Regions from separate parts of the Priestia flexa genome, predicted to be linked through region 2. Evidence: riboswitches for the same ligand, from Rfam matches in the RefSeq annotation. Region 2 holds a riboswitch; each other region holds the start of a gene.
What was found. Region 2 has a riboswitch for S-adenosylmethionine ahead of LZP85_RS03430 (M20 family metallopeptidase). Riboswitches for the same ligand answer to the same signal wherever they lie in the genome.

Region 1 (8,281 bases), 1.4 Mb from region 2:
TTTCTGCATGGTACGCTGCACAAACTTGTGGTTAATCTTCATGGTTCGCTTGAGTACAGCTGTGATCTTCCGATAGCCATATCGAAACTTGTGTGCACGACATTGTTCACCCACTTGCTGTTCCATCCATTTCTTTCGTGTATCCTGTTGACTATGCTGCTTCCAACGGTAGTAAGTGGACCGAGGAATACCAAGATGGAAACAGATTTGATAAATAGGGATTTGTTCTTTTAACTCTTCCACTAGGTTCACTGCGATTTCTGGTACCACTTCCTTTCCAATTCCTTGTACTTTTTTAAAATCTCGATTTGTTGCTTTAATTGTCGGTTCTCAGTCTTTAACTTAGCTGTCTCGTTTTCAAAATCAGGACCTTTTCCATAGGCATATTGCTTGCCTACTGGCTGTTCCAACCGGTGTACATCCCCATTTTGATACCACTTCATCCATGTTTTTAATTGGGTAGGGTTCCGAATGTTTAGTTGTGATAATACTTCTTTTACAGGTACACCGGCTAACCTCATTTCAATCGCTTTTAACTTTATTTCGACTGGATAACTGACTCTTGTTCCCATAGAAAAAACACCTCCAAGTGATTGTTAGGTACTACATACCCAGTTTTCAACTTAAAGGTGTTTTTTATTTGTCTCACTTTATGGGGTCAGTCCCCATCATAGCAGGGCTTTTTAGTATTAATATTAATGACGCGTTAGTCGTTTTTCTAGATAGGAAATTGCTTGGTACATCCCAGTTGCAAATACAGCAATGAGCAACAAGCTTAAAATAACAAGGGTAAAGTTAAATACTTGGAAGCCATAGATAATCATATATCCAAGCCCTTTAGACGAAACCAAAAATTCTCCAACAATTACGCCAACCCATGATAAGCCAACATTCACCTTAAAGGTTGAAATAATCGCTGGCATTGTAGAAGGCAAAATTGCTTGTTTAAAACAATCATGCTTAGTAGCACCAAAGCTTTGCAGTAATTTCACATAGTTTGGATCGACTTCTTTAAAAGCTGTATAGACAACAATAGCAGTGATGATGACAGAAATGATTGCGCCCATTGTTAAAATGGAAAAGAAACCAGGTCCAATGGCTACAATCAAAATTGGGCCTAGAGCTACCTTTGGCATAGCATTTAAGATAACTAAATAGGGATCCAAAACCTTTGCTAAACGATTTGAATACCATAGCAAAGTTGCTAAAATGATACCACACAGCGTTCCAATAATAAATCCAAGTACTGTTTCAAACAACGTAAAGCCAATGTGTTCTAATAATGAACCATCCCCTGTTTTTTCAATAAACAAATTCCACACTCGGAGTGGAGAGCTGAAAATAAGAGGGTCAATCCACTTGAACGAAGATGCCAGTTGCCATATCCCAAAAAAAGATAAGAAGATAAATAATTGAACCAAACGAATGATTCGCTTTTCGCTATTTACTGCGGATTTGTATTGCTGATGTAAAACATCAGGATTGTGAGGCTGATTCAAGGTGATCCAACTCCTTCCAAATCTCCATGAACAGGTCGTTGTACACAGAGTGTTGTCTAGCTTCAAAAGGAGACAGAGTCTGAAGGATAGGTGGTACGGTGAAAATTCGAGCAATTCTTCCTGGGTTGGCTGAAAATAAAACGATTCGATTGCTCATGGCAATTGCTTCTCCAATATCATGCGTAACGAGTACCGCCGTTTTTTCATAAGTCATTAAGGTTTTTGATACAAGCTCTTCTAACTTTAATTTCGTTTGAAAGTCTAGAGCTGAAAAGGGTTCATCTAAAAGTAAAATACTAGGATTCGTAGCGAGTGTTCTAACGAGCGCCACACGTTGACGCATACCTCCAGATAATTGATGTGGAAAAAAATCTGAAACGCTTTTCAATCCCATTCCTTCTAAGAGCATTAATGCTCGCTGCTCATGTTCCTTTGTAAGGTTACGCTGGATTGTTAGTCCAAGAAGGATGTTGTCTTTTATCGTCTTCCAGGGAAATAAGTAGTCTTGTTGAAGCATATAACCAACTTCTGCTGTAGGCTCTTGAACAAGTTTATTCTTAATGTTTACTTCACCTGAAGTTGGTTTAATTAACCCAGCCAAAATCGAAAGAAGCGTCGTCTTTCCACATCCGCTAGGTCCTAGAAAAGAAATAAATTCTCCTTCTTTAATTGAAAGGTTGATATTTTCTAAAGCTGTGGTGGCTGATTTCATTGTGACATATACGTGGTGGACGTTTGTGATTTGTAAGCCTGACATGGTTACTGCTCCATGACGTCAGTTGCAATTTTTGTGTTGACTAATGTTTTGTGATCAATACGCTTAGGTAGTTCACCAGCTTCATCCATAATGCGTTGAAGGTTTTCCCACTCTTCTTTATCTAACACTGGGTTAGTAGCAAATGAATCTTGGGTTTTATATCTCTCAACAACGGTTTCAATTGTATCGATTGATGTGTCGTCAAAATAAGGAGCGATTGCTTCAGCAACTTCTTTTGCACTGTGCGTATCAACCCACTGCTGTGCATTATAGATAGCTCTTGTAAATTTCTCAGCAGTTTCTGGATTTTCTTTTAAAAAGCTGTCTTTTGACATGAATGTTGTATATGGAACCTTTCCTGACTCTTCACCAAAAGAAGCAACAATGTAACCTTTTCCTTCTTTTTCAAAAATACTGGCCGTTGGCTCAAATAGTTGGACATAGTCGCCAGTTCCAGATGCAAAGGCACTTGAAACGTTAGCAAAATCAATATTTTGAATAAGTGTTAGATCGTTTTTAGGGTCAATATTATGTTCTTTTAAGACGTACTCTCCAACCATTTGTGGCATGCCACCCTTACGCTGTCCTAAGAATGTTTTTCCTTTTAACTGGTCCCATGAGAAGTTATCAACTTTTTCACGTGCTACTAGAAATGTGCCATCCGTTTGCGTTAGTTGCGCAAAGTTAATAATGGGATCATCAGAACCTTGTGCAGCGACATAGATTGAAGTTTCTGAACCAACTAATGCAACATCTATGCCATCGGATAAAAGGGAAGTCATCGTTTTGTCTCCGCCCCAAGTAGTTTTTAATTCTACGTTTAATCCTTCTTTCTCAAAAAAACCTTTTGATATAGCTACATATTGGGGAGCATAAAAGATGGATCTTGTTACTTCTCCTACGCGAACAGTTTCAATTGAGCTTTGTTTACCACAGCTCATTAAAGTGAAGGTTAAAATACAAATAGTGATGATGGACAGCAGCCATTTTATTTTTCGCATGGTATTTCCTCCTAACGTTAAAATAAGATTGTAAATCAATTATGATGAAACATAGTAATAGGCCAATATGTGGAGTAGGATTGATAGCGTGACTTTTTCTACAATAATATATGATAATGGATAAAATAGTGTGAACGCCTGGTTAAAAACGATTGAATGATAAGGAGGGTTTTTTATGAAGGACGGAACTATTATTAGTCAATATCCTTTTCCATCTCCCAATCCACGCATTTCGTTGTCAATTGTGACGTATATGTGTCAAGGTTTAAAAATTAAGGGGATGTTAGCGGAACCAAAAGAAGAAGGTACATATGATGGATTTTTATATTTAAGAGGTGGCATAAAAAATGTAGGTACTGTGAGACCAGGGAGGCTAATTCAATTCGCATCTCAAGGATTCATTGTAATGGCTCCATTTTATCGAGGGAATCAAGGTGGAGAAGGAAACGAAGATTTTGGGGGAGATGATCGTTACGATGCTTTTGCAGCTTATGACTTACTTGTCAATTACCCTCGAGTTCATCAAGACCGAATCCATGTATTTGGTTTTTCACGAGGAGGCGTAATGGCTTTGTTTACTGCCATTGAAAAAAGTTCAGCACGTTCGCTTGTTTTATGGGGAGGGGTAACGGATATGATTCTTACCTATGAAGAGCGAACAGATTTAAGGCGTATGATGAAAAGGGTCATTGGTGGAACACCTTCGAAATATCCAGACAGGTATGAATGGCGTTCACCGCTAGCTCAGGCATATAAGCTAAGTATACCGACATTGTTAATACATGGAAAAGAAGATGCAAACGTGTCAATTGAGCATGCATATCAATTAGAGAAAATGCTGAGTGAACATGGGAAGCCCGTGGAAAGCTGGTACTTTGATGGATTTCCTCATGCGTTTCCTCCGAAGCAAAACCGAGAGACAGTGAAAAATTTAACTGAATGGATGAAAACAAAATAAAAGATATGCCAGCATAGAAAAAGCATTGTACAATAGAGGAAAAGAAAGGGAGGTAAGAAGGATGGGAATGCCACTAGAATTAAATACGATGATTGTTACAAAAGGAAATGAGAAGCGAGTAGTAGATAATGTATTTCAAATTGAAAAAAAAGGCTACCGCTTATACCCACTTGAGGTTCCGCTTAGTATTCATAAAACGAAGAATGGTGAACGCGTTGGGACAGGTATTATTAAAAAGCTTGAGTTAGAGCAAAATAAAACCGTTGTCACATACGAGTTAATAAAGCTACACTCCACAAACTAAAAAAAGCCGGAATTAAATTCCGGCTTTTCATTATTTTGAAATAATCGGTCCGCCCATTTGTGAAATTTCTGGAGCTACATTTGCAAAGCGCTCAAAGTTCTTTGTGAACTTTTGTGCTAATTGATGAGCTTTTTCTTCATATAAATTTGCATTCTTCCATGCTTTTACTGGTTGAAGTACTTCATCAGGGACACCAGGAACATGTGCAGGAATCTCAAGTCCAAAGATAGGATCTTGAACCGTATCTACGCTAATGAGTTCTCCTTCTAACGCTGCTTGAACCATTGCGCGTGTGTAAACTAGCTTCATTCGCTCTCCAACACCATACTCTCCACCAGTCCATCCCGTATTCACAAGATAAACATTTACGTTATGCTCATCAATTTTTTTACCTAGCATTTTAGCATAGGCTGTAGGTGGAAGAGGTAAGAATGGTTCACCAAAACAAGTAGAGAACGTCGCCTGTGGCGCAGTAATTCCGCGCTCTGTTCCCGCAAGTTTACTTGTATACCCACTTAAGAAATGATACATTGCTTGTTCTTTTGTTAGTTTGCTAATTGGAGGTAAAACTCCAAATGCGTCTGCTGTTAAGAAAACAATTGCCGTAGGATGTCCTGCAACGCTCGGTAAGATTGTGTTATCAATTGCTTGAATTGGATAAGCAGCACGAGTGTTTTCTGTTAAGCTATTATCATTATAGTCTGCAATTCTAGTATTCGAGTTAATCACAACATTTTCTAAAACTGTTCCAAATCGAATGGCATTAAAAATTTGAGGCTCTTTTTCTTTTGATAGTTGAATGCATTTTGCATAACAACCGCCTTCAATGTTAAATACGCCTGTACTAGACCAACCGTGCTCATCGTCACCAATTAGTCTTCTGGTAGCGTCAGCTGATAATGTTGTTTTTCCGGTGCCAGATAGTCCAAAGAATAGTGCAACATCACCTTCTTTGCCAACATTAGCTGAGCAGTGCATAGGAAGTATGTTATTTTGAGGAAGTAGGAAATTCATTACTGAGAAAATAGATTTTTTCATTTCACCTGCATATTCCGTTCCACCGATTAAAACAACTCTTCGTTCAAATGAAATAATAATAAATGTCTCTGAATTTGTCCCATCAATGTCTGGAACAGCTTTAAAAGTAGGAGCAGATACAATTGAGAATGATTCAGCATCACTTTTTAGCTTCGTGTCTTCTGGACGAATAAATAGTTGGTGAGCAAACAAATTATGCCATGCGTATTCATTTACGACTTGGATTGGAAGCTGATATTTATCATCGGCGCCCGCATAGCCGTTAAACACAAATAGCTCATTTTGTTCTTTTAAATGTTCTAATACTTTTTTATAAAGCGCGTCAAATCGTTCAGATGAAAACGGTTGATTCACATCTCCCCATTCAACAGTATGAGATGTTAAGGAATCGCTTACAATGAATTTATCGTGTGGGGAACGCCCCGTATATTTTCCTGTTTCAACTTGAATAGCACCTGTAGAAGTCAATACGCCTTCTTGTCGCTCTAAAATCTTTTCGACTAATTGAGAAACAGATAGTTGGTGATTCACTTTTTCAGATTCCAGGAGATTGGCTAATTCAATAGACATATTAACAGTACTCATGTGCACTACCTTCCTTTTTTTAAAATGATGTTTAAATGTACAATTAGTATAACACATTACTTTAAATAGTCTATACTATTCGAATAAAAATGTTAAAATGTTGCGAAAATTTTTTGTTTTAGAGAGCATAAAACGTTTTTGTGAGATGATCTTACTAGTGAAAGGTTTCTGTAAATAATAGGGAAGGAAAATACAACCTTTAAGTGATTTTCATAGGAATGTTATTGACATAACAGAGCATTTTCCTGTATGATATGTCCTTGAACGGATACTCTCTTATCCCGAGCTGGTGGAGGGACAGGCCCTATGAAACCCAGCAACCATCACCCATTTCCATAGAGGTGATAAGGTGCTAACCTGATGCAAGGGAATAAACCTTGATCGATAAGAGTGAAAGGCTTATGCAGAACTTGATACCTTTCCTCGATACAAGGAAAGGTTTTTTATATTGAAAAAATGTAAATGAACCACAATAAGGGAATGAGTACCGTATCACAATGTATCATATTTAAAGGAGGAAAACCGATGTCAACACAACGTCGTCTGTTTACGTCAGAATCTGTTACAGAGGGACATCCAGATAAAATTTGTGACCAAATTTCTGACTCAATTCTTGATGCTATTTTAGCTGAAGATCCAAATGCTCGTGTTGCTTGTGAAACAAGCGTAACAACTGGTTTAGTATTAGTAAGTGGTGAAATCACAACATCTACTTATGTAGATATTCAAAAAACAGTACGTGATACAATCAAAGAAATTGGTTATACGCGTGCAAAATATGGTTTTGATGCGGATACTTGTGGAGTAATCACAGCAATCGGTGAGCAATCTCCAGATATCGCTGCTGGTGTAGACCAAGCGTTAGAAGCTCGTGAAGGTTCAATGTCTGATGAAGAAATTGAAGCAATCGGAGCTGGTGACCAAGGTTTAATGTTTGGGTACGCTTGTAATGAAACAAAAGAATTAATGCCGTTACCAATTTCTTTAGCTCATAAGTTAGCGCGTCGCTTAACAGAAGTGCGTAAAGAAGAAATTTTACCTTACCTTCGTCCAGATGGTAAAACGCAAGTAACGGTTGAATATGATGAAAACAATCAACCAGTTCGTGTTGATACAATCGTTATCTCAACTCAGCATCATCCAGAAGTAACGTTAGAGCAAATTCAACGTAACTTAAAAGAATATGTAATCAATCCAGTTGTTCCACAAGAATTAATCGATGAGAACACGAAGTACTTCATTAACCCAACAGGACGTTTTGTAATTGGTGGTCCTCAAGGTGATGCAGGCTTAACAGGTCGTAAAATTATCGTTGATACTTACGGTGGATATGCTCGTCACGGTGGTGGCGCATTCTCTGGTAAAGATGCAACAAAAGTTGACCGCTCAGCAGCATATGCAGCACGCTACGTTGCGAAAAATATTGTAGCTGCAGGATTAGCTGATCGTTGTGAAGTTCAGCTTGCATATGCCATTGGTGTAGCTCAGCCAGTTTCAATCTCTATTGATACATTTGGAACAGGTAAAGTAACTGAAGAAGTATTAGTTGAAGTAGTACGTAACAACTTTGATCTTCGTCCAGCTGGTATCATTAAAATGCTTGATTTAAGACGCCCAATTTATAAGCAAACAGCAGCATACGGTCACTTTGGTCGTACTGATGTTGAGCTTCCTTGGGAGTTCACTGATAAAGCAGAAGCTTTAAAAACTGAAGCTTTAGCTAAATAATGAAAAGTCGCTGTCTCAAAAGAGACAGCGACTTTTTTTATTGAACAAATTCTAACCCATTGTTTGATTTAGTAGTGACTGCTTCATAGCGAAGCAGTAATTGGTCAAAAATAGAATCCCAAGATTGCGTAAGAGCATAGCGACGAGCAGCGTCTCCAAACCTTAGTCGAAGCTGGGAGGACTCTAACAAAGTACAAATGGATTCAATAAATTCTTCAAGTGAATTCGGGGTGCAGAGGTAGCCATTCTTCTCATTGCTAACAATATGTTTTACTCCCCCTGCATTAGCAGCAATAACAGGCGTACCGCAGGACAATGCTTCTAATACAACGTTACCAAAGGTCTCCGTTTCAGAAGGAAATATGAATAGGTCGGAAGCTGCATATAGTTTAGCTAAATGCTCATGTTCTA
Region 2 (8,281 bases):
GCGGTCATTATAAGATCCGTGCCATTTCTCAAGCAGCTTAACACTTTCCGCAATTGAGGAAGCGGTTGTTTCCTGTAATGCTTTTGGCATGTTGTCCGCCTTTTTATCCATCATTACTTTACCAGCAATGGCGCGAATACCACTTTGTGCAATAGCTTCAAATGCCGAATCAGTATGATGCACGGTTTCCATATCCACGATAGTTGTAGTGCCACTTTTAATGAGCTCGCCAATACCTAATAATGCGGAATAATAAATAGATTCTTCATCATGCGCAGCTTCTAAAGGCCATATTTTCTTTTGAAGCCAATCCATCAACTCCAAGTCATCGCCTTGTCCGCGAAACATCGTTTGGCATAAATGAATGTGAGTATGAATGAAACCAGGAACAATTGTCCGATTTGTTCCATCAATGACTTTATCGACTTTTTCCGGTGATAACCCTTTACCAATGGCAGCGATACGGTCTCCTACTATGTATAGATCTCCATATACAATGTCATTCTTTTCGTTCATCGTAATAATTTCCGCGTTTTTAATTAAAATATGCTGCATTCCTTCAAGCCCCCTACTCTCTCTTTAAATCCATCATTCTCTTGCGTTTCATTATATATCAAAAATAACTAATTATTCTGTCTATTGAAAAGGTAAAAAAAATTCCTAGCTGATTTACGCAGCTAGGAAGGTGGATCCACGAAAAATCCCAAGTCCCTTTTTCAAGAGGTTATACGAAATCGCAGGAGAATAATGTGATCTTGAATACATCATATTCTCTTTTTAACAGTAATGCCAGGAAAATGTCAGAAAACCTTACATACTTTTTTATATTTACATTTCTCCGATGTATTTCAACACATTTATTATTAAATTGTTTTAAAAGAAATTTGTCGTTTTTCCAGGAAAATATGGTAAAGTAATAGTCGTTACGATTCTATTTACCTAGTAATTATGGAAAGGGCCGACACCAAATGTTAAAAAAAGAAATGCTTTTTTGTGTATCAATCATACTTTTAGGCTTCACTTTTTTTGCAACAAAACCCGCTTCAGCAATGAGTACGGGATCTGAGCGATATACTATTTCTTCATATGTTGCTTATCTTAATACCCAGGGAGAGTCAGATTCAGCAGAGCAATTTTCAGCTTTATCTCCTGAACAGCAAGAAAAAGTTATCTACTACTTAAATCACCCAGACGAGCTACTTAATTCTATTGAAGTAACGGAATCCGTTGATTACGATGACGCGCCTACAAGCAATACAGCGGTAGCATCTGCATATGCAACGCCGCGTTTTTCCACATTATCGTCTGGTGTGTCACGCACAGCTTCCTATACAGCACAGTATAAAATTGCAGGGTTTACTACTACGCAAGTGAAAGCTACAGTCTATTATTCTACAAGTGGATCTAACGTTACGTCCGTACAAAGTGTGAGCGGAAAAGTTGTGAAAAACGTCAATCCCCTAGTCTCAATTTCAAAACAAAATTCCAAAACATGGGTCTCTTCTAACCGTGCTTACGGACAAATTGATTGGAATTGGAAGGTTGGGTTCAAAACAGCTGGTGTAAAGCGTCAAACTGTATATGGTACAGCCAGCGGTTCATCAGGTGGTTCATCTTCTACTCTTTAAATGAATGGAGGAGGTATTCCTTATGAAGAAATTGTCGCTGTGGATCATCGGTATCACAATTGCGCTGCTTCTTTTGTTTATTATAGCAGGGTATGCTTCTTTCTATAGCAACTAAGGCAGATTATATTGGTTCACTTCTACTCTTTATCATAGGAAACCCCCGCTTTGTGAAAGCGAGGGTTTTTCTTAACCAATGTATGTGCTTGAGCCTATTTGACTCACAACAAGAGGGAGCTTATCATAATCAACTTCAACGAGGACATCACGATGAACATAAAATTGGCTAAGGTAGCGGAAACCAACACGCGTAATGTATGACGTTAAGTAAGCAGACTCTGTTGCGTTTTCTTTTCTCTTTTCATTTAGCCGTTCAATAATTCCTTCAGCGGATTTAACGCCTACGCCGTGTCCAAAATACAAGTCGTCACCAACGATAATCGTATTTTCACCTTGCCATTGAGGGGTATCTTCATGGTGATCAGGGTTTTTGAAATAAGCGCAGTCTCCCTCTAAAAAATCATAACCATGATGATTTTGAAGATTTAAATCTTCATCAAATTTACCGCTATATAATACTAAATTCGTAAATAATTGATTAAAATCCCTCTCTCCAATACTCTCCAACACACCTTTATAAAAAACCATAACAATCGCAACCGCACATTCAAACGCATAGAGCGAACCGTTAAAGAAAATATCGTTTAATGCGACGGATGGCAACACGTTCTCTTTTAGCTTAAATCCTCCTTTTTCGGTTCGAAGCCAATACGTTTCGTTACATTCAGATTCTTTAAAAGTTGCAAATCTCGCACCACTTCTATACAAAAGATACGATGCTTCTACAATTCGTAGGCGGGTAGTCAGCTCAAAATCTAACTGCATAATATTGTCATACCGATAAATTGTTTGATACTGAGCCATTTTTCTCAAAATCTGTGCTTTATTAGCTTCAAGCATGCTATATGGTACTGCATTCATATTTAATGCACGACCCTGCACAATAATAATAAGTGCGTCCCCCTTTCACTTACGTTCTTTTTATCATACGAGTGAAAGAGAGCTTTTATGAGAACGAAAGAAAAGGTGTATTCTAGTCTAGCTCTGCCTGCTTCTTCGTAAATTCGTCTTTTATAGCACAAAGCGTGTCCTCTTCAGTTAATAAACGTAAGCCAATGAGAGCAAGACCTTTTGTCCCTTGAAGTAACCCTTTGTCACCTTCTGGAGATTTAGCTGCTTCACGAAATTCATCAGTGTGCCAAGCCAGCGTTTCAGCACCGATTTTGATATAAGGGTGAATGGTTGGTACCACTTGACTAACATTTCCTGCATCAGATGAGCCAATTCCAGGCTTATGCGCCGTATCTACGTCTTCGCCTAATTCTGTAAATACTTCTTCAAATACTCGATCAAAAGCGCGGTTTAGCTGAATATGATCTACTTTATTTTGAATGAAATATGCGTTAAGTTTAGCACCAGTTGCCATAGCCGCTCCCTTTGCGATTTGCTGTACTCTCTCCGTCACTTGATCACACTCTTTACGCGTTTGTGCGCGAATATAAAAGCGCGCTTTTGCATAGTCGGGAACAATATTGGGAGCCGTTCCTCCGTCTGTAATAATGCCGTGAATTTTCACATCATCCTTTACATGTTGACGAAGTGCGTTCACTCCATTGAATAACTGAATAACCGCATCTAACGCGTTAATGCCTTCTTCAGGAGCTGATGCTGCGTGAGATGCCTGTCCATAAAACTCAAAATCAATAGGATCTACAGCTAGCGTTGTCCCTGTAATACACGTTTCTTTTCCAGGGTGAACCATCATGCAAGCATTTAAGTCTTGCACAAGGCCCGCTTTTACAAAGCTTCCTTTTGCACTTCCATTCGGTCCACCTTCTTCCGCTGGGGTGCCCAACACAACAAGTTCTCCTCCTATTTCGTCAAGCACTTGGCTAAGCGCAATCGCTGCTCCTACGCTAGTTGTTCCAATAATGTTATGACCACAAGCATGTCCAAGCCCTGGAAGCGCATCATACTCCGCAAGAAATCCAATTCTCGGTCCTTTTCTTGCGGATGCTTTTTTTGCTAAAAATGCTGTATCATGTCCAGCTACCCCGCGTTCCACGGCAAAGTCTGCTTCTTCTAGCAGCTTACATAAGAGATAAGATGCAAATTTCTCTTCATTTCCGATTTCAGGATGGTCGTGGATTGCATGACTTGTATCTATGTAAGTTTGAGCTTGTTGGTTAATATACTCAATAACGCTTTCTTTAAGCTTTTCTATCTGTAAATTCATTCTTACACCCCATTTACTAAAAATAAAAAGGAAGCTTCATAGAAGAAGCTTCCTTATCTAAAGAACCTGCTTCTTATCGTTCAAGCTTCTAAGCGCTTGCTGGAATTAGCACAGTGCAATCAGCCTGTTGCTGAGGTGTCATAGGGCCAGGTCCCTCTACCTCTCTAGATAAGAAAACGTACAGTATGTAGTTATAAAATAATAAAACCTCCACTTACAGTGTCTTAATGACTGTAAGAAGAGGTTGGGATCACGTAAGTAAGAACCAGCTCTCTTCTTATCTATCAAGCACTGCTTGTTGGAGTTGGCACGGTTCAAATGTCCGTTGCCGAGGTTTCACAGGGCCAGTCCCTCCACCTCTCTGGATAAGAAGTTTGTCGAATATTGTAGAATATTGTTGATAACTTAAATCTTATGTTACACGCTGAGCAAAGGAATGTCAATGACTTTTCTGAAAAGATTTTTCTTTCTAACAATATGATACCGCTATCATAACTAGACCAACAAAAAAGAGTGCTTTAAGCACTCTTTTTATACATTAATAGCAACTTTTTGCTCATATAAATGAATAGCCTGATCTAGCATAGCAAGACCTTCATCAATCTGCTCTTTCGTTACGGATAAAGGTGGAACCATACGAATCACTTCGCTTGCATTGCCACAGAAATAGAAGAGAACGCCTTGTTCAAGAGCTAAGTCTAGAATTTCAAATAGTGCATCCCCATTGGGTTCACCTGTTTCAGGATGTACAATCTCAATTCCGATCATAAGTCCCACTCCACGGATGTCTCCAATTAGCGAATGCTTTTCTTTTAACAGCTCCAATTGTTTGAGCGCATAAGCACCCATTTCTTTTGCATTTTCGAGAAGATTTTCTTCTTGAAGCACTTCAAGTGTAGCAAGCGCAGCCGAACAGCCAATTGGATTACCGCCAAACGTAGTGCTATGCGTGCCAAGAGGCCATTTTTTCATAAGCTCTTGTGAAGCCACAGTAGCACTTAACGGAATGCCTGAAGCGATGCCTTTTGCAATAGCCATAATATCTGGCACGACGTCAAATGTCTGTGCAGCAAACCATTCTCCAGTACGTCCAAAACCTGTTTGCACCTCATCAAAAATGAGTAAAATGCCATGACGGTCACAGATTTCACGAAGCTTTTTCATCCAGCTTTTTGGTGGAATGATATATCCACCTTCACCAAGAACAGGCTCTAAAATAACAGCTGCTACTTCTTCTGGCGTTACTTGATGTTTGAACAGGGTATTAAAGTCTTTTTCAAGCTTGTCTTCAAAATAAGCATCCACATCAACATTCTCTGGACATTCTTTTGGGTTTGCATATGGAATTTGATAGGTTAAGCCAGAAGGCTGCTGAAACTGACGGTATTTACTTTTTGAAGTTGTGACGCTTAGCGCTCCCATTGAGCGTCCATGAAAACAGCCTAAGAATGACACGACGTAAGGTCGTTTTGTTACGTGACGAGCAAGTTTTAAGGCTCCTTCAATTGCTTCCGTACCGCTGTTTCCAAAGAAGAAACAGTCCAGGTTACCAGGCGTAACTTTTCCTAGTTCGTCAGCTAATCTTAAGATAGACTCGTACATAATAACGCCAGAAGGCCCATGAAGTAGCTGATCAGCTCCGTCTTTAATAGCTTGCACAACTTTTGGATGACGATGTCCAACATTCGTTGTTGCAATTCCAGATGTAAAGTCTAGGTATTGTTTGCCGTCTAATCCATAGTAGTAGCACCCTTCTTCTTTTATAACGGGTAGATTTGGATGATCTTTTGCCATAGTAGGTGCTAAAAGTTCAGGCATTCTGTTAAATAGATGATTCCAATCGTTTGACATAGTAATCCTCCTGTTTTCTAACAAATTATTAAAAATATTCTAAAAACATTTGATGTCTTTATGATAAATGATGTGCATGCCGATGTAAATGAGTGTTTTAGGAATGATGACTCCATCATAGACTACGACTCTACAGGGTTTGTATATAAAATAGATTATTTTTATTTTTATGCTTTTTTTCTTTTTAAAACTTCTGATAAAGCTTTGATAGAATAATATTTCTGTTTTATTCTACTATGTATTTTTATAAAAATCAATTGCATATATATAAATTTCTATGGTGACTAGTAGTTCTTATTTAGTTATTAAGAATGGGCTCTCCGCTTAGTGTAATTTAGAAACCATTCTTTACTTAGCATGATTTCCATTTCAGATTGCTCCCTTTCCGCAGGGCGAGCGTTGAGCCTCTTCGTAAACTGCGGGGTCTCAACTGACTCGCTAGTCCTGCTGGAGTGTCGCATCTTCCATTCCAATCACGGGCTTTTTATAGGGAAAACCTTTGATGAGGTTACACTCTGTATGCAATTTAAAAATACTCTTTGCTTTGCATCATTGCCACTTATCATTAACTCTTTACACATAGATTTGTCGCACGAAGCATTCTAAAACACTAGCATTTTATTAATTATATGCGAGTAAAAGACAAATTGGCTGATTTAAGCTTGGTACACTACCAGACTTAAACCAGCCAATCTGTTTCATCATTTAAAACCTAACTTTTTAGGATAATTAGATAAATAAGCTATTATTTATTTTAGGTACAATTGTTTTCAGTTCAATTAAATCATCTATTACGATATCAGCCTGAGCTAGTTCATGCTCTTGTGCAAAATCGAAATTACATCCTACTGCAATCAAATGATTATTTTTGGCAGCGTTGATATCGGACAGACGATCTCCGACTACTGCCGCTTGTTTTATATCGTATTTTTTTATAATTTTTTTAACTAAATCACTTTTGTCTAAGGTTTCTATTTGTTCAATACTAAATGTTTCAGTAATCCAATTATCCAAACGATAATAACTTACAATGGCTTCTAAATAATCCTTTAAGCCATTACTAGCTATGTAAATGGAACAACCATTCTCTTTTAAATAACTAAAAATCTCTTTTACATTAGGATATAGAGCACCTTTGCCCTTTTTGATATTCTCAATTAATCTATTCAAAAAATAAGCATCGGCTTGCATTCTTATTTCATTCGAATGATTAGGTAATAAAGCTTCCCATACTTTCGGCAAAGGTACCCCCATAATGTTACGATATTTATCAATAGGCGTCTCAGCATCCCATTCATTTAGTAAACGTAAATGATTAAAGGTATCATCAAGTGATATCTCTAAAATTTTATCCGTTTGAAACAACGTTCCATCCATATCAAAAATCAGTGATTGTATCATTACTCCCTCTCCCTTTTTCACAATTAAAACCTAACCTCTTATTCATAATACCATAAAAAGTAAATTAAACTTTTATAAACCAAGTACAAGTTCATTACATTGCGCTACGGCCACTCGCTTTCCGCGGGGAGGAACCTGAGCTTCCTCGCTGCGCTGCGGGATCTCAGTTTTTCTCTCTTTCCCGCAGGAGTCGAGTGCCCTACGCTCCATTCCACCCTGTTTCCAACATTGTTTTCACAATCAACGAAAAAACCTGAACTCTCAACCGTTCAGGTTTATCATTGGCTGAATTACTTATGTCCCACCCTCTTTTAGTATTCATCTAAATAGCCATAAGATTCTTTAAATAAGATGACTGTGGTTGTTTAAGGTTTGAAGCTTCCACTTTTGGTCCTCATAGATAAAGGTTGTGATGCTCGTGTTTTGCAGGGCCGTTTTTCCTGTGCCGTGCTCTCCGTTTGTTACGTAGTGGATAAAGGTATTGATGATGGCTCCGTGGCTGACAACGACTACCTTTCTCCCTTTTGATTCTTTCATAATTTCTGTTAGTCGTTTTAAGAGTCGATCTTGAATGACTTCTAGTGATTCCATATTGTATAAAGCTTCGCTTCCCCAGTTCGTATCATAATTGGGCACTAAGTCTCTTAATGAAGCAGCCGGCTTTCCTTCCAGCTGACCAAAAGAGCGCTCTCTCAGCCTTTCGCATGTTTCAATGTCATTAATGCCCGATGCAGCTGCAATTGCTGCGGCCGTATCGTATGCTCGCGTTAAATCGCTTGAATATAATTTTTCAATTCCTTCATTCTTCAAAAATTGTGCAACTTGCTGAGCTTGCTTCATACCTTGCTCATCAAGTCCTATATTGCGCTGCCCTTGAATAAGGCTCTTTTTATTCCATTCAGTTTGTCCGTGACGAATTAAGTACAGCATACTCTCACTCCCTTTTTAACTTTATTATAAATAAAGTTTGAGGGGCATTCAGATAAAAAGTTTACGTCAATCAGGATTACATGATGCTTTTCCATAGCGAAGTACATCAAAGATAGCTTGGCCGTCACTTGAAGCGTTCTCTGAAAACCTAACGGGTAATAAAGAAAACACCGTATAG
Region 3 (8,281 bases), 840 kb from region 2:
TCAAATATAAAGTTAAGTCATTTTTTTATGCAAAATTCTTGATACGATAAGACCAATTCCGCCTAACGCAATGAATAAAACAGCTCGGATGGCTAAAGGAATGAACGGTAAATCATAAAGAACAAGCTTAATTAAAGTAAGAAACAATAAGCTAATTCCAATATAAGTACCCGCTTTGAATGATTTTACTATACCAATAGATAAACCAATGATAGCTAGTAAAATCCACGAAAATGTCAGAGCTAATGTTTGAGTATTGGTCGATAACGCTTCTGTGAAAAGTTGAACTTCCTGCGTGACAAAACTTAAGGTTAAAATGGTAAATAAAATACTGGTACTTGCTACAAACAAGGTCGATTTTTTCATTGAATTATTTTGAATAAACACTAAAAAAAGCATTGTGCCTAAAAAACCAAGCCAATTTAATGTCGGTTGTGAAAATACCGCCTCAATTGGTATCGCCATAACAGCAACTGCGCTGATTGTGTAAATTGCATATCCCACAAATTTCTGAATTGGATTGTTATATTTATGTGCTAAATAACAAGTAACAGCTCCTTGAATAATATAAAGCAACAGTGCATCTTCTTTATTAAGAAGCTGATTAATCAAAAACGCAATGCCAATGACTAAATAGCTCATAAAAAAGTCAAATTTCACCTTTTCTTTTTTATATACCTTAATACATAGGGCATATACTACAATAAGTACAGCAATTATAATGGTAACAGTTGTTTTTTCCATCGTACTACTTATCCAGCCATAAACGATAAATAAGCTTGCCAAAGTAGTTGAGGCATAAATAAACTCATTCCCCTTGCGAACGGCTGACAGTAAAAGTAAACAGACATGTTGAATAAGAAGAGCTGCTCCTAGAAGGGATGTAAACTCTACAAACCAACCATATACTAACAACACTACATTCAAGAGTATTGCCGCTAACCCATATAACACATGATAATTCAATCTCCACGCAATGAACGCAAAAGCGAGGTATAAGAGCGTTTCGTAGCTAATAAACACAAGTTGATTGGGTGAGTTACTTTCTATTAAGAACGGTACAAGCACCCCGCCAATTATGCTAATGATCCCAAGCGCTTGTGAACGATAATAAACAGTCATGCCAAGCCCTGCTACAACCCACAGCGCGTTTAACATAAATGCAAACGAAGGCCCAATCATTCCATATAAACTATGCGCTGCAAACGTTGTTAGCATTAGGATTGGAACGGACCCACCAAGGAGCACTTGCCCTAATACAGAGCGTTTTTTTACAATTTGCAAATGGCCAACACCTACAAATGCGGCGCTTACAATATATCCTAGCGTAACCTTGACACCTTCACTCATTACCCCGTAGTCAGAAGCAGCTTTAAATCCCCAAAGAACACCAATTATAAAAACAAAAATAAAAATGCGGGGCAACCATATTTGAAAAAGCTGTTCTTCCCAATTCGTTGATTTTTTCACTTGTTGTTCATAAACTTCAGTTGGCTTCATCGGCTGATGAGAAACCGCTTCTTCATGATTTGAAGGTTTCTTTGCCTGCACTGTAAATTCTGTTTTGCTCCCATATTGATTAGTAAGTAGTTGCTTTAACTCCTTTACTTCCTCCTCTAATACCGTAATCTTTTTTTCTAGGTTCTCTATTCTTTTATGATCCATAACATCTCTCCCTATAGCTTTATCAATTACCAAATTATATCATTTTAGTGTTTTTTAGGATATCTCTTTTTTCAATTTAACAATAAAAAGTGCAGGCTAAAAATGCCTGCACTTTCTGCTCATGTAAAGTATTCAATTTTTGCATTTGGAAAGAATTGACCAATATAGTATTCAAGCGTTTCACGAAGCTCATGCTCTTCGTCCTTTGTATACACATACTTTCCAATCCCATAGCGTCCCCACTTATAGCGACGCTCTTCTTCATTCATTTGTAGCTTAGACTTTGGATAGTTCTTTTCAATGACACGTTTGGCTGGTTTTGTAAATCGATGCTGAATCATTTCAAATGTAATATCATCACGCGATTCCTGTGGAATGGAAGCATCCAGCTTTTCAAATAGCTCGCGATACCCATCTCTCCATCCCTCATGGATATAGATAGGTGCTACGATAAACCCCAGAGGATACCCCGCTTTTGCCACTTTGTTCGCTGCTTCAATTCGGTAATCTAACGGTGACGTTCCAGGTTCAAAATATTTAATAACATAATCAGCATTCACGCTGAAACGAAAGCGCGTTTTACCGTTATGTTTAGCATCAAGAAGGTGATCTACATGATGAAACTTTGTCACAAAGCGAAGTTGTCCTAAATCGCTTTCTCCAAAATATTCAATGGCATGCTTGAGCGTATGAGTTAAGTGATCAATACCTACAATGTCAGACGTACACGCAGCCTCAAAACGCGTAATTTGTGGTGCTCGTTCTTTCATGTATTGCTCAGCTCTATCTAGAATTTCTTCTACATTTACATACGTTCTGATGTACGGCTTACTTCCCATCGTCGTTTGTAAATAACAATAGTGACAGTGTCCCATACACCCTGTTGCAAAAGGAATTGCGTATTCTGCCGAAGGCTTGGACGTATCAAAATTTAGCGTTTTACGCACACCCACAACAAGCGTTGATTTTGCATTGCGATACTTTTGCAGGTGATTGTCTCCAGGAATATTTCGAACCTGGTTATGAGACGTTGTTTCGCGAATTTCAATGCCCATTTTTTCAAATTTATCTTTTAGCTCTACGCCTAGCGGATATTCTAAAGCACGTGGCTCAATATATACTAATTGCGGTACAAACGGTTTTATCACATTCATCACTTCCCTTTACTTTTCACTTCATAACATTTAGTGTTCGAAAAAAGGAATGGCATATGCCTGTTAAATGTAGGCTAAAAAAAAGACGCTGTTTAAACAGCGCCTTTTTTTTAGCCTTCGTACGGTTCGTAATCAAATAGTTCGTTATATGCTCGTTCTGCTTCTTCATAGCTTGTGTATATCGCATCATCATCTGATAATAAGTGATACGACTCATGTAAAAGCAGCGCAACGTCGCTGTTATTTTCAGGATGCTGAACTACTTCTCCCTGCGTAATATTGGCTACGTTTGCCGTATGAGGGTTTCGATAGATCACAAAAACTTGGTCCCCAACATGATATTCTTTTTTCATTATGTCACCTTCTCTATTTCAGCTTTATTTCTATAGTGTCCGCACATAGTGATTTTATAATGGTGCTTTTTTACACTGTCTGACGTTCAATAAGCTGAAAAGGAAGTTCAATGTATTGAAGACTTTTATCAAGCACAAGTTTAAATAAATGCTCCCCCATTTCAAAAAGTGGTAGCTGAATAGTAGTAATGTCTAAATAAGCTGTTAACGGATGATTATCAAACCCAATAATCGCAATGTCTTTGGGCACTGATAAACCTTCTTTCTTACAGCGAGTTATAACTCCTACTGCAAGCTGATCATTGGTAACAAGCAATCCTGTTGGCCGGTCGTCCATTGCAAGCAAACGATCTACAATCATATCTCCATCTGTTATGTATAAGCAATCTGTGAATACCCACTCTTCTCGTATCGGTTCTTGCAACCTCTTCATAAAATCACCGTAAGCATTAGCTCGCTGTTCACTGTTTGTACCACTCATCCTGCCTACGCAGTAACCAATTTTCTGATGTCCGTGCTCATGCAGGTAAGATAGGGCTTTTTCAAAAGCTGCGTAATGATTAACGTACACGGACGACACCTTTTTAGCTGTTCCGTCTTCGCATACAACAACAGGGCCATACGATTGATACTCGTTAAGAACACTCCAATCATTTGCTCTAGAGCAAATGATGACACCATCTACCTGCTTGGTTTTCAACATATGAAGTGCTTCAATTTCCTTCTTTACATCGTAAGCTGTTTGGCACAATACAAGCTGACAGTGAGCGCTAAGTGCTTGCTTTGAAATCCCTTCAAGTATGACGCTAAAGTATGGGTGATTAATAAATGGAAGAACAACTGCAATCCGATTAGTCTTTCCTTTTGATAAAGTAACCGCATTGCTATTTTGCTCATAGTTGAGCTCATCCACGACTGCTTGTACACGCTCTCGCTTCTCTTCGCTTACATAAGGGTGATTGTTCAAAACTCGCGATACGGTAGAAACGGATACCCCAGCTTTCTTTGCAATATCTCGAATATTTACCATTTTTCTCTCCTTTTGCTCTTGTTCTGAAACGCGTTTCATCATTTATGCTGTTTTTATTATAACGAAAGGTGGTCATAAATGATGCTTGGATTGGTTATTTTATTTGTTTTATGCGGAGTTGAACTTTTACTAGCTATGGTAGCTTTAAAGCAAAAACCAGATTTATGGAAGGAGGTTGAATTCGAAGATTTTTATGATTTTTACGATTCAAAAAAGCGATAGAAACCTATCGCTTTTTCTAATTATTTATGTACAACCTCTTCAGTGATTGATCGACCTTTTGTCTGATCTATATCTAACCATTGCCACTCTTCATGTAGGCGAATCCTTCCGTCTGGCAAAACCTCCGGTGTAGAAAAGCATGTGCCTCCGCGAATTTCATAAGCTATGTTAACATGCTGATAGCGGAATGTAAGACAGCTCTTTTCGTCTATAGTCCCAACTAACGTCCCGTATAAAATGTCTCCACCTTCATACGTTGCGTGAATAATTCTGCCTTCTTGCTCATAGCGAAAGGTCGTATGAGAAGATACTTCACCGTTATCCGTATTCTGTACAGATCGAAACACTCGATTCCTAAAACAAATCATCCTTTCACCTCTTTTTCAATATTCTAACATTTTAACTCTAAAAAAAGATGACATCAACCCTTCTTTCCGGTTGATGTCATCTAATGAAATGATGAAATTAAGCTATTTGTTTTTTAGCAGGTTGTTTATGAGTAAGCTTTGGATAATTAAAGACAATCGCTAAAATTCCAAATATCGCTGTTAAGATTGGATAAAATGCGAATGGCATTAGTTCAACTGAGGATACTTTTGCAAATTCTGATGCAATTAGCATTTGCGCTCCATATGGAACAAGTCCCTGCACGCTACATGAAAATAAGTCAAGTATACTTGCTGACTTACGGTTATCGATTTCGTATTCATCTGCAATCTCTTTTGCTAAAGACCCGACCGTAATAATTGAAATTGTGTTATTAGCTGTCGAAAGATTTGTCGCGCTTACTAATCCAGCAATACTAAACTCTGCGCCTTTTCTTGTTTTAATATTACGTGTTAATAGCCCAAGCAAGAAATGGATCCCTCCATTATACTTAATAAGTTCAACGACTCCACCAATTAAGATGCTGAGAATAATGAGTTCAGCCATACCGCCAATTCCTGTTGTAATAGCTTTTGCAAAGGTTGCTAGCGTATAGCTTCCGTCTGCCAATCCAATAATTCCAGCTACAACAATACCCCCTGTTAAAATTGCTAACACATTTAATCCAAGCAATGCTGCAACCAGCACTCCTATATAAGGAAGCATTTTTACAAAGCTAAAACTTTCAACATCTACATTAGAATTATTTCCAAGCGTCATTACTAATAAAAGAACCATTGTAATAATTGCTGCTGGTAATACAATTAGAAAATTCACTTTAAATTTATCGTTCATTTTTGTTTTTTGCGTACGAACCGCAGCAATTGTTGTATCAGAAATAATGGATAAATTATCTCCAAACATTGCACCGCCGATAACGGCTGCTACGGCTAGTGCTGCAGAAATATCCGTTTCAGCACTTACTCCAACTGCAATTGGTGCTAGAGCCGCAATGGTACCAGTAGAAGTACCCATCGCAAGTGAGATAAAAGCACCGATAAAGAATAATCCAACAACAAGCAAGCTTTGTGGCAAAACAGATAAAGCAAGGTTAACCGTTGAATCAACCGCTCCCATGCCGCTTGCTACTTCTGAAAAAGCGCCCGCCAGAATAAAGATAAAGACCATAATCATCAAGTCCGGATGACCTGCGCCTTTAGCAAAGCGCTCAACCTTCGCATTTAGCGTTTCTTTCCGGTTCATCGCTAAGGCAACGATAGCCGCTACGATAATTGCTACAAGTACAGGAAGCTTATAAAAATCACCTGTAATAATCCCCGAGCCTACAAACAAAGCTAGAAATACTCCTAGCGGCAGCAGTGCCCAGCCGTTTTCTTTTTGTTTTCCCATGTTTACACCTCTTTGCATAAATAAAAGACCTCTTCATCAAGAAGAGGCCCTCTTATAATTCTTTATAAGAATACGCTCTTCTCATCTTTCAAACAAAATTGTTTGCTGGATTTGGCACCGCACTCTGTGAGTCAGTTGCCGAGACATCATCGGGCCAGTCCCTCCGTCTCTCTTGATAAGAAGTATAATATTTTTTAAATTTATTATTCAAAATTAACTCTTAACTACTTTAATATCTTTTACTTTCCTTGTCAAACACTATTGTAGAAAAACAAAAAGAAAGAAAATTCAAATATCAATTCGCTACGTCTCGCTTTAAGAAAAACAGCCAAGCCGTTCCAACAAAGAAGATTAGATGAGCTATAATAATAAATAGAGAAAACGGTAGGGTCATCCCAGGGAAATACGTTTGATTTCCATCCATATATTGACTAAGGTTGGTGTTAGCAAACAGTAAAATAATTCCCCACTGTACTTGAAACTCAGATAAAATTCCAGCAAGCATTTTTGCTCCTACTCCAACAACAATGCCAAGACCAACTGCTAATGCACTATTTCTGAATACCGACGATAGCATAAACGCAAAAGTAACCATCATAAAGGTTTCAAGATATGAAACACCATATGCAATCCAGATACCTTGTCCTTCTTGACCATTAAAAGCTCCTCCTGAAAAGAAAATAATCCCCCAAATGATTGAAAATAAAAAGAAGGCAGCCAAATAGTACAAGCTAATAAAAACGCTAGTCAGGTATTTGGATAAAAGAATAGTTGAGCGACTCTTAGGACGAATTAATAGAAGTTTAATCGTTCCTTTTTCAAATTCAGATGCAACAATCGATCCAGCAGCGGCTACAGCAAAAAATTGGACAATAATTAAAAAGTTTGAAGTGAAAGCAACAAAGCCTGGCAACGTTTCTGTAATTCCAGCATTCGTTGTAATAGCTCTCATTATAAGAGCCATTCCAAGCGTTAAGACAGCAATTGCCAGAAATACGACTTTCGTGCTTTTTTTCATAAACCACTTCATATGTTCATTTTGTATTAAATTAAGCATTGAAATCTCCTCCCGTAACAGACATAAACGATTGTTCTAGCGATTCATAAATTGGAGTAATTTGGTATACTTCAATGCCTTCTTCCACTAGAAGTTTATTAATAGCAGCAGCCTCTTTCGGTTGAGCTTGTACAGAAAGCTGCTTTTCTTTTATTGCACAAGTGTAGCCTTGATTTGATAGCAGATTTTCCGCTTTTTCTACAGCATCAACTGCAAATACAATCGTTAGGTTCTCTTCTGTATTACGCTTAGCTAATTCTTGAACAGATAGCAGTCTGCCGTCTTGAATAATCCCTACGCGATCACACAAGGCTTCCACTTCTTTCAACAAATGGCTAGCAATAAGAATTGAAATTCCTTCTTCTTTGCACAACCGCTTTAAATATGTTTTAAATTCAATCATTCCTGCTGGATCCAAGCCGTTAGTAGGCTCATCTAGTAGCAGTAGTGACGGTTTATGTAGAATAGCTTGTGCAACTCCGAGGCGCTGACGCATTCCGAGTGAATAAGTCTTTACCGGTTGGTGAATGCTTTTTTCTAACCTTGTTAGCTCGACCACTTCATCGATTCGATTTGCAGACACACCGTGCATTCGTGCAAAATGCTTTAAATTTTGATAACCTGTCAAATATCCATAAAACTCCGGGTTTTCAATGATTGCACCAATTGATTTGACAGCTTCATTAAATTGTTTGCGCTGGTCATGATTGTTAATGGTAACGTCTCCTGTTGAACTTACTAAACCTACAACTGCTCGAATAAGCGTAGTTTTACCCGAACCGTTTGGACCTAGTAACCCAAAGATTTCTCCTTTTCGCACAGACAATGATACGTTATCCAAAATAATTTTATTGCCAATCTTTTTCGTGACGTTATGAACCTGTAGTACCTCTCTCTCTGACATAATGTTCATCCTCTCTTCTATGTAATCCGTCTTTTATTTTTCCTTGTTTTGAGGTATTTGTCTAGATTAAAACAAACCATTCGTTTATTTTTCATTTTTTTGGTAAGCTATACGTATATA

Region 1: another riboswitch for S-adenosylmethionine. It lies ahead of metK (methionine adenosyltransferase); the one in region 2 lies ahead of LZP85_RS03430 (M20 family metallopeptidase).
Region 3: another riboswitch for S-adenosylmethionine. It lies ahead of LZP85_RS07700 (Na+/H+ antiporter NhaC family protein); the one in region 2 lies ahead of LZP85_RS03430 (M20 family metallopeptidase).

Annotation. Positions count from the first base shown of each region.
Region 1 covers NZ_CP090431.1:3,322,046-3,330,326, reverse strand. The annotation lists one part of gene LZP85_RS17080 (IS3 family transposase) at 1-299, opposite strand, end outside; one part of gene LZP85_RS17080 (IS3 family transposase) at 299-572, opposite strand; gene LZP85_RS17075 (ABC transporter permease) at 696-1,499, opposite strand; gene LZP85_RS17070 (ABC transporter ATP-binding protein) at 1,477-2,256, opposite strand; gene LZP85_RS17065 (ABC transporter substrate-binding protein) at 2,259-3,257, opposite strand; gene LZP85_RS17060 (alpha/beta hydrolase family protein) at 3,433-4,215, shown strand; gene LZP85_RS17055 (DUF2584 domain-containing protein) at 4,277-4,519, shown strand; gene pckA (phosphoenolpyruvate carboxykinase (ATP)) at 4,550-6,142, opposite strand; SAM riboswitch class I at 6,416-6,533, shown strand; gene metK (methionine adenosyltransferase) at 6,668-7,870, shown strand; gene LZP85_RS17040 (glycosyltransferase family 4 protein) at 7,908-8,281, opposite strand, start outside.
Region 2 covers NZ_CP090431.1:674,362-682,642, reverse strand. The annotation lists gene LZP85_RS03445 (5'-deoxyadenosine deaminase) at 1-555, opposite strand, end outside; gene LZP85_RS03440 (hypothetical protein) at 969-1,628, shown strand; gene LZP85_RS03435 (protein-glutamine gamma-glutamyltransferase) at 1,815-2,627, opposite strand; gene LZP85_RS03430 (M20 family metallopeptidase) at 2,719-3,921, opposite strand; SAM riboswitch class I at 3,992-4,096, opposite strand; SAM riboswitch class I at 4,196-4,293, opposite strand; gene LZP85_RS03425 (aspartate aminotransferase family protein) at 4,453-5,772, opposite strand; gene LZP85_RS03420 (HAD hydrolase-like protein) at 6,502-7,173, opposite strand; gene LZP85_RS03415 (histidine phosphatase family protein) at 7,516-8,103, opposite strand; gene LZP85_RS03410 (hypothetical protein) at 8,170-8,281, opposite strand, start outside.
Region 3 covers NZ_CP090431.1:1,514,924-1,523,204, reverse strand. The annotation lists gene LZP85_RS07730 (DUF2339 domain-containing protein) at 13-1,665, opposite strand; gene splB (spore photoproduct lyase) at 1,785-2,813, opposite strand; gene LZP85_RS07720 (transcriptional regulator SplA domain-containing protein) at 2,930-3,172, opposite strand; gene LZP85_RS07715 (LacI family DNA-binding transcriptional regulator) at 3,243-4,202, opposite strand; gene LZP85_RS07710 (hypothetical protein) at 4,281-4,424, shown strand; gene LZP85_RS07705 (avidin-fold protein) at 4,445-4,792, opposite strand; gene LZP85_RS07700 (Na+/H+ antiporter NhaC family protein) at 4,890-6,200, opposite strand; SAM riboswitch class I at 6,279-6,382, opposite strand; gene LZP85_RS07695 (ABC transporter permease) at 6,496-7,257, opposite strand; gene LZP85_RS07690 (ABC transporter ATP-binding protein) at 7,250-8,161, opposite strand.